One region of the Cobetia sp. 1CM21F genome, then DNA from elsewhere that is predicted to be linked to it. Evidence: riboswitches for the same ligand, from Rfam matches in the RefSeq annotation. Region 1 holds a riboswitch; the other holds the start of a gene.

What was found. Region 1 has a riboswitch for thiamine pyrophosphate ahead of MSG32_RS08030 (ABC transporter ATP-binding protein). Riboswitches for the same ligand answer to the same signal wherever they lie in the genome.
Region 2: it holds a riboswitch for thiamine pyrophosphate, as region 1 does, so the genes downstream of both, thiC (phosphomethylpyrimidine synthase ThiC) here and MSG32_RS08030 (ABC transporter ATP-binding protein) in region 1, are expected to answer to the same signal.

Annotation. Positions count from the first base shown of each region.
Region 1 is NZ_JALNTQ010000002.1:560,748-565,073, forward strand. It holds gene MSG32_RS08020 (potassium/proton antiporter) at 1-1,104, opposite strand, end outside; gene MSG32_RS08025 (hypothetical protein) at 1,242-2,207, opposite strand; TPP riboswitch at 2,393-2,506, shown strand; gene MSG32_RS08030 (ABC transporter ATP-binding protein) at 2,565-3,317, shown strand; gene MSG32_RS08035 (ABC transporter permease) at 3,314-4,081, shown strand; gene MSG32_RS08040 (ABC transporter substrate-binding protein) at 4,228-4,326, shown strand, end outside.
Region 2 is NZ_JALNTQ010000001.1:198,905-203,230, reverse strand. It holds gene MSG32_RS00790 (TIGR04282 family arsenosugar biosynthesis glycosyltransferase) at 1-562, shown strand, start outside; TPP riboswitch at 716-842, shown strand; gene tenA (thiaminase II) at 989-1,648, shown strand; TPP riboswitch at 1,807-1,947, shown strand; gene thiC (phosphomethylpyrimidine synthase ThiC) at 2,074-4,083, shown strand; gene MSG32_RS00775 (peptidylprolyl isomerase) at 4,213-4,326, opposite strand, start outside.

The DNA.
Region 1 (4,326 bases):
GGCGACATTGAAGTAGAGACCGGCATTCTCGACCCCGGTGATCACCGGGAAGATCGCCAGCACAATCGGCACCGCCCCTCGCAGCCCGACCCAGCTGATGAACCACAGCTCGCGCCAGCGGAAGCGGAAGAACGGCTTGAGACACAGGATGACCGCCAGCGGGCGCACCACCAGAATCAGCGCCACGCTGAGGATGGCGGCCGGCAGCGCGAACTGCAGCATGGTCGAGGGCGAGACCAAAAGGCCCAGCATCAGGAACAGCACGATCTGCGAGAGATGCGCCATACCATCATGCACCGGCAGGATGTGCTCCAGATGCCGCCCGGGGTGATTGCCGATCATCAGGCCACACAGATAGATGGCAAGGAAACCGCTGCCACCCATCTCGTTGGTGGTGGCGAAGAGGCTCAGGCCCAGCGCCAGCGCCAGCAGCGAATAGAGGCCGGGCGCGAGGTCCAGATAGCGCATCAGACGGGCGATCAGCCAGCCGCCGGCGATCCCCATGGCGGCGCCGACACCGAACTGCAGCAGGAAGCTCATGATGCCCGACGCGACGCCGGAGAGCTGACCGGTCAGGATCTCGGCCAGCGTGATGGTCAGGAAGATCGCCATCGGGTCGTTGGTGCCGGACTCGATTTCCAGCGTCGCACCGACACGCTCATTGAGGTGAACGCCCTGACCGCCCAGCAGCGAGAAGACCGCCGCGGCATCGGTGGAGCCGACGATGGCCCCGACCAGCAGGCCTTCGATCAGGGTGAGATCAAACAGCCACATGGCCAGAAGGCCCACCAGGCCGCTGGTCATGAAGACCCCGACGGTGGCCAGCACCAGCGCCGGCTTCAGGCCGGCACGAAACGTGGACAGCCGCGTGCGCAGGCCGCCATCGAGCAGGATGAGCGCCAGCGCCAGGTTGCCGATCATGTAAGCGGATGAGGCGTCATCGAACTGGATGCCCAGCACGCCATCTTCACCCGCCAGCATGCCAAGGCCGAGGAACAGCAGTAGCAGCGGCATGCCAAGACGCGCCGAGACGCGGCTGGCCAACACGCTCAAGGCGATCAGCGTGCCTGCCAGCAAGAAATAATAATTCAGGTTCTCTACCACGAGTGCTCCCCCGCCAAGCCCTACATCAGATCTCGAGTGACGTCCACGACGACTCACCCACAGTATTCCATGTCAGCGATGGGGCTGCAGAGAAATTTCACACCTTTCATGTACTTGCAGCGTGCAGCACGCGGATTTCACGCCAGGCTGCGCGGCGAGACCCAGGCAGGGGCTGCCGCAAGCTCAGCATAGGACCGCGGGCCGAAGGCCTCCATCGCCCACAACAGCGCACGGCACAGCTCACGCTGGCCATCGAGATCGATCATGCGCCCATGGCGCGAATAGCCCTTCATAAAGGCCTGACGCTGCTCCGGCGTTTCCAGCAGCAACTCCACCAGCGCCCAGTCGAACTCGATCGGCGCCCACACCAGCGCTTCCCAATCGCTCCATACCCAGCCGGTGGCGGCGCACAGATATTGATCGGCGCGCATGTCCGGCAGACACCACACCGCGCGAGTCGGTGCCGGGAAGGTGCGCTTGAGCAGCGTGCCAAGCTCCGCGCGACGCGGGTGATGGGCGAGAAAGCGCGTGACGCGGGTATTCCAGTGCAATAGCGGCATCGGCTGCGCCAGCGGCTGACCGAAGCCCGACAGCGTATCCTGATGCAGGCGACCGAGCTGGTCGCCCAGCAGCTCACAGAAGGTGATGCTGAGATCACTCGGCTGCCCGCTGGACCACGGCAGGTGCCAGATGGGCGCGCCATCGAGACGCCCGAGAAAGGTCAGGGGCAGTGGCGGAATCGGCAGGCGCGCGGGCAAGGCGCCCGCCAGTCGCGTCAGCCCCTCCGGCGTCGCCCAGCGATCGGCGCCGAAGACCCCGCGCATGGCGCGCCAGAAGGGGTCATGGTCTGGCCCGGTGCGCGCCAGCTTGATGAGGCCGGGCGTGCCGCCACGCTGGCGCCATAGCCAGTTGGCGCTATCCGGCCAGGCGAGTGCCAACGGCTCAAGGGGTTGACCCAGATAGGTCGAGAGCCGGCGGGTCAGTGACTCCTCGGGCCAGCCCCTGGGCACGGGACGCGGCTCGCCCACGGCCTCAGCCGTGCTCGGCCGCCGTGGGGGAACGGGATAACTGGAACAGGTCGAGAGATCCGGTGTGTCGGGCATGATGATCTCCTTGGGCTACACGTCTTGTTACAGTAAAGCTCAGCATACCCAAGGCGTGGCACATCGGCATAGTCCGTTTCGCACGCCACCTCTGCCCTGCCCACCTCTGCCCTGCTCACCGGACCCGCCCCCCGCCCCTGACCCGCGTCGGACAAGACACCGGCAAGAGAGTGACGTTACACTGTCGACCTGGATGGGGGTGCCCGAGGATGGGCTGAGAGCCGCAGCGATACGTCGCGCGACAACCCCTGGAACCTGATCCGGTTGATACCGGCGGAGGGAATCCCCGACGCGTGCCCTGCATGGCGCGTCACCTGCTTCCTCCTGCCGGCACGCCGCCTGACCACGGAATTGCCTGTGTCGCTGGGACTCACCCTCAACAACGCACGAATCGATTACGCCGGCCACACGCTGTTCCGCGATATCTCCGCGCGTCTGGAAGCCGGTAGCTGGACGGCACTGCTGGGACGCTCCGGCTGCGGCAAGAGTTCGCTGCTGCGCCTGCTGGCCGGTCTGGAGATGTCAGATCTCCACCAGCTCGACCTCGCCACCGATGACGGTCAGCCGCTGACCGACCGCGTGGCCTGGATGGCGCAGCAGGACCTGCTGCTGCCGTGGCGGCGCGTCATCGACAACCTGTGGCTGGGCGATGACCTGCGCCGGCGGCCGCGCAATCGCAAACTCGCTCATGAACTGCTGGCCGCGGTCGGGCTCGAGGGCCGTGAGCAGGCCTGGCCGGACGCCCTCTCCGGCGGTCAGCGCCAGCGCGTCGCCCTCGCCCGCACGCTCTACCAGCAGGCGCCGGTCGTGATGATGGACGAGCCATTCTCGGCGGTGGATGCCATCACCCGTCTGGAGCTGCATGATCTGGCCAGCCGCCTGCTCAAGGGCCGCACCGTCCTGATGGTGACCCATGACCCGCTGGAGGCATTGCGCCTCGCCGATCAACTGCTGGTGCTGCGCCCGTCGAGCCTCCCGGGTCACGGCGCCGAGCTGGAACGCCTGCCGGGGCTTGGCGCCGCACGCCCGGTGCCGCTGGATGACCCGGCCCTGCCACCGGCGCAGGCGCAACTGATCGCCCGCCTGCGTGATAGCGAGGAGGCCGCATGAAACGTCTGCACGCCATGCGTCACCTCGTCATCAGCGCGCTGCTCCTGCTGGGGCTTTGGCAGCTGGTCATTGCCGTTACCGCCGTACCGCCCTACATTCTGCCCACGCCGCAGGCCGTGCTCGAGGTGCTGATCCAGAAGGCGCCGCTGCTGGCCCATCACGCTGGCGTCACCATCAGCGAGATACTGGCCGGGCTGGTGCTGGGCATTCTGCTCGGCCTTGCCACCGCGCTGGCGCTGGCCTTCATTCCCCGCCTGCGCCGCACCCTGCTGCCGATGCTGCTGATCAGCCAGGTGATACCGCTGTTCGCGATCGCGCCGCTGCTGGTGCTGTGGCTCGGCTATGACATGCTGTCCAAGGTGGTGATGGCGACGCTGATCATCTATTTCCCGGTCGCCTCCACCGGCTACGACGGCCTGCGCCAGACCCAGCAGGGCTGGCTGGATCTTGCCCATACCCTGGGTGCCAGCCCATGGCGCCGGCTGATCCACATCCAGTTGCCCGCCGCGCTGCCGGCACTGGCCTCCGGCATTCGCATGGCCGCGACCGCCGCCCCCATCGGCGCCGTCATCGGGGAATGGGCCGGTGCCAGTCAGGGGCTGGGCTATCTGATGCTCAACGCCAACGCGCGCATGGAAATCGACCTGATGTTCGCCGCCCTGCTGGTGCTGGTCGCCTTCTCCCTGCTGCTCTATTTCTCGCTGGATGCGCTGCTGCGCGCCCTGATGCCCTGGCACCGCGACCGGCTGACACGCCTGAGCTGACACGCCGGGGCTTCGAGTAACTACCGCAAGACCGCAAGATCGCGTAACCGAAAGACGCAACGACGCTCGACACAAATTGCATGAGCCTGACGACTGCCGCCCACGAACGGCAGCACCACTACCCTGTGATCACAAGGAACTCCGCCATGTCTCTTTCGTCATCGGCGCCACGGCGCAAAGCGCAGCCGACACGTTCACCACGTGCCTCGCTGCTGTCCACCGCCTTCGCCACCCTGCTGACCACG
Region 2 (4,326 bases), on a different contig from region 1:
GAGCCATATCGTTGACCACGCCTGCGCCGCGCGCCTCGGCAAGGTCGTGGTGATGCTGACGGCCTCTGCCGAGTCGTCGAGTCAGGCACCTGAACAGGCGGCTTTGCGGGCAGCGCTGGAAGCCCGGCTGCGAAGCGTTGTCGATGCCTCTGCCGACCTCACCTTCGAGGCACAGCCGCAGGGGGAGCTCGGTGAGCGAATGTCCCGGGCCATGGCCCGACATCTGCCCGAGGGGCCGGTGTTGCTGATGGGCTCCGACCTGCCGGCGCTGGACAGCCAGCGGCTGCGCGAGGCAGCCCACAGACTGCGCACTCACGACGCGGTGCTGCAGCCCACCGACGATGGCGGCTATGGCTTGATTGGCCTCAAGGCGCCCTGCCCGCAAGCCTTCCTGCTGCCCCGCTGGTGCCATGCCCATGTTTGCCGGGACACTCTGGCGCTGCTGGCACGGGCGGGGAGAACGGCCGCTTGCCTGCCGATCAGCTGGGATGTCGATGAGCCACGTGACCTTGCGCGACTGGCGCGCCACCTGCCGGCACTCATGGCCGACCTTGCCGCTTGAGACTTTCCATGAACCCGCTCACGGCTTTCTACAAACCCGCTTGAGGCTCTTCACACGTTCGGCATGCCTCCCAAAGTCGTATGCATTTTTGCTCACACTGCCCTTCTTCTGCGCTGCAGGGCTGTTACACTCGCTGCATCGTGACTCATATGTCACAGCTTGACGGGGTGCCGGTAAGACCGGCTGAGATGTCATGCGCAGGCGATGTCCTTGCGTGAATGACGATCCCGCCGAACCTGATCCGGCTAGTACCGGCGTAGGGATCAAGCGCGAAGCGATGCCACTCGATATCGTCACCACTTTCTCACGGTGACTGTCGGCACCTCCCCCGCTTTTCCCCTGCTCCTGTTCCGGTACTGGCCATGCTTGCGCCAGAGACCTGTCGCCCCATCACGGGTCGTCAGCACGCTCACCGAGGGATGCGTCATGCCTAGTTTCAACGACCTGACCAGTGCCTGCGCCGAGGAATGGCGTGACTATCTCGAGCACGACTTCGTTCGCCAGCTGGGCGAAGGTCGTCTGCCGGAGGAGTCCTTCCGCCATTACCTGCAGCAGGACTACCTGTTCCTGATCCACTTCGCACGTGCCTGGGCGCTGGCCGCCTACAAGAGCCGCACCCTCGCGGAGCTGCGTCAGGCCACGGCCAGTCTCGACACCATCCTCAATACCGAGCTCGATCTGCATATCGGCTACTGCAGCGAGTGGGGCATCAGCGAGGATGACCTGAGCGAGCTGCCGGAATCCCGCGCTACCCTGGCCTATACCCGTTACGTGCTCGATTGCGGCCAGCGCGGCGACCTGCTCGATCTGCACGTGGCGCTCGCGCCCTGCCTGATCGGCTACGGCGAGATCGCCGAGTGGCTGCTCGATCAGGACACCACCGAGATCGAGAACAATCCGTACGCGGACTGGATCGCGATGTACTCAAGCGATGACTTCAAGGAAGCCGTCGAAGCCGAACGTGAATGGCTGGATGCGCGACTCTCGGAAGTCTCGGAGCGCCGACTGGGTGAACTGGTCGATGTCTTCCGGGACGCCACGCGACTCGAGATCGACTTCTGGCAGATGGGCCTCGATCGCGCTTGAGGCATGACAGACTGACGTCCCGGCGCTCGCCATGAGCCGCTCGGGATGACGCCATCCTCCGTGGATGGCATGGCTGACAGGCCAACAGAGCCTGGATGCGAGAATGCTCCCCGTGGCAAGCCTGACGCTTCGGGCAACACCCTCGCATTGAAATCTGAACACGCTTGACGGGGTGCCGGTGGAACCGGCTGAGATCCTGCATGCATGCTTCGCCGCCCTGACGCGCGAGCTTGCCAGCAAGGGGTCCCGTGGAACCTGAACCGGTTAGGACCGGCGTAGGAATCAAGCTGATGGCCAGCCGCTGCGCGCGGCCGCCTCGCTCCCGGGCCACCTGTTGGCAAGGAGTCGGCGACGACCATCCTCTCCCTGCGCACGGTCTTCCCATGATGACGTCAGCCGTGACGTCGCCCTTTGAGGAGACCTGCATGAGCACTGCCCCGACGACACAAGACCCGCAAACCACCAACGCCGCCGAGTCACCGCTCGCCTCGCAGCCTGAGGCTGCCCCCAAGGCACGCGCGCGTGCCGGTCGCAAGGATGGCAGCCGCCACCTCGCCAGCGAAGCACAGGTCGACGCCGCCGCCATCGCGCCGCTGAGCGGCTCGCGCAAGATCTATATCGAAGGCTCCCGTCCGGACATCCGCGTGCCCATGCGCGAGATCGGCTGCTCGCCGACCCAGACCTCCAGCGGCCTGGAAGAGAACCCGCCGATCGTCGTCTACGATACCTCCGGCCCCTACACCGATCCGGCGGTCGAGATCGACATCCGCCGGGGCCTGGCGCCGCTGCGCGAGCAGTGGATCGAGGAACGCGGTGATACCGAACAGCTCAATCAACTGAGCAGTGAATATGGCCGCGTGCGCCAGGCCGACCTGCGCCTGTCGTCCCTGCGCTTCGAGCTGGACCACCGCCCGCGTCGCGCCCTGCCGGGCAAGAATGTCACCCAGCTGCACTACGCGCGCCAGGGCATCATCACCCCCGAGATGGAATACATCGCGATTCGCGAGAATCAGCGTCGTATCGCGCTGCGTGAGGAATATCAGGGCAGCGAATCCGTCGAGAGCATTCTGGGCCACCAGCACCCGGGCCACAGCTTCGGCGCCAACCTGCCCGACGAGATCACCGCCGAATTCGTGCGTGAGGAAGTCGCGCGCGGCCGCGCGATCATTCCCGCCAACATCAATCACCCGGAAAGCGAGCCGATGATCATCGGTCGCAACTTCCTGGTGAAGGTCAACGGCAACCTGGGTAACTCGGCGGTCACCTCCTCCATCGAGGAAGAGGTCGACAAGATGACCTGGGCGATCCGCTGGGGTTCCGACACCGTGATGGACCTCTCGACAGGCGCCAACATCCACGAGACCCGTGAATGGATTCTGCGCAATTCTCCCGTGCCCATCGGCACGGTGCCGATCTATCAGGCGCTGGAGAAGGTCGATGGCGTGGCCGAGAACCTCGATTGGGAGATCTTCCGCGACACGCTGATCGAGCAGGCCGAGCAAGGCGTCGACTACTTCACCATCCACGCCGGCGTCCTGCTGCGCTATGTGCCACTGACCGCCAGCCGCGTGACCGGCATCGTCTCGCGCGGCGGCTCGATCATGGCCAAGTGGTGTCTGGCGCATCACGAGGAAAGCTTCCTCTATCGCCACTTCGAGGACATCTGCGAGATCTGCAAGGCCTACGACATCAGCCTGTCACTGGGCGATGGCCTGCGCCCGGGCTCGGTGGCCGATGCCAATGACGCCGCCCAGTTCGGTGAGCTCGAGACGCTCGGCGAGCTGACGAAGATCGCCTGGCAGCACGATGTCCAGGTCATGATCGAAGGCCCGGGTCACGTGCCGATGCACCTGATCAAGGAGAACATGGACAAGCAGCTCAGCGAGTGTGACGAGGCGCCCTTCTACACCCTCGGCCCGCTGACCACCGACATCGCCCCGGGCTACGACCACATCACCTCCGGCATCGGCGCCGCGATGATCGGCTGGTTCGGCTGCGCCATGCTCTGCTACGTGACCCCCAAGGAGCACCTGGGCCTGCCCAACAAGGACGACGTCAAGACCGGCATCATCACCTACAAGATCGCCGCACATGCCGCCGATCTGGCCAAGGGCCATCCGGGCGCGCAACGCCGTGACAATGCGCTCTCAAAGGCACGCTTCGAGTTCCGCTGGGAAGACCAGTTCAATCTGGGCCTGGACCCGGACACCGCGCGCAGCTTCCACGACGAGACGCTGCCCAAGGACTCGGCCAAGGTCGCCCACTTCTGCTCCATGTGCGGGCCGAAGTTCTGCTCGATGAAGATCACCCAGGAAGTGCGTGATTACGCCAACGAACATGGCCTGACCGGCGATGCCGACAGCGTGATGGCCGGCATGCAGGAGCAGGCCGACAAGTTCAAGCGTGAAGGCAGCCAGCTCTATCAGGAGGTGTAGGCAAGCGCCTGACACACAGGAAGGATGACTTTCCGAGCGACACAAAAAACGCCCCGACCAGTGATGGTCGGGGCGTTTTCGTCACATCCTGCCAAACGCTCATGACATCTCATGAGCGTGACAGAAGGCTCACGTGCGGCTGGTGACTTCCAGCAGGTGATAACCGAACTGGGTCTTCACCGGGCCCTGAACCGTGTTGATCGGGGCGCTGAACACGACTTCGTCGAATTCCTTGACCATCAT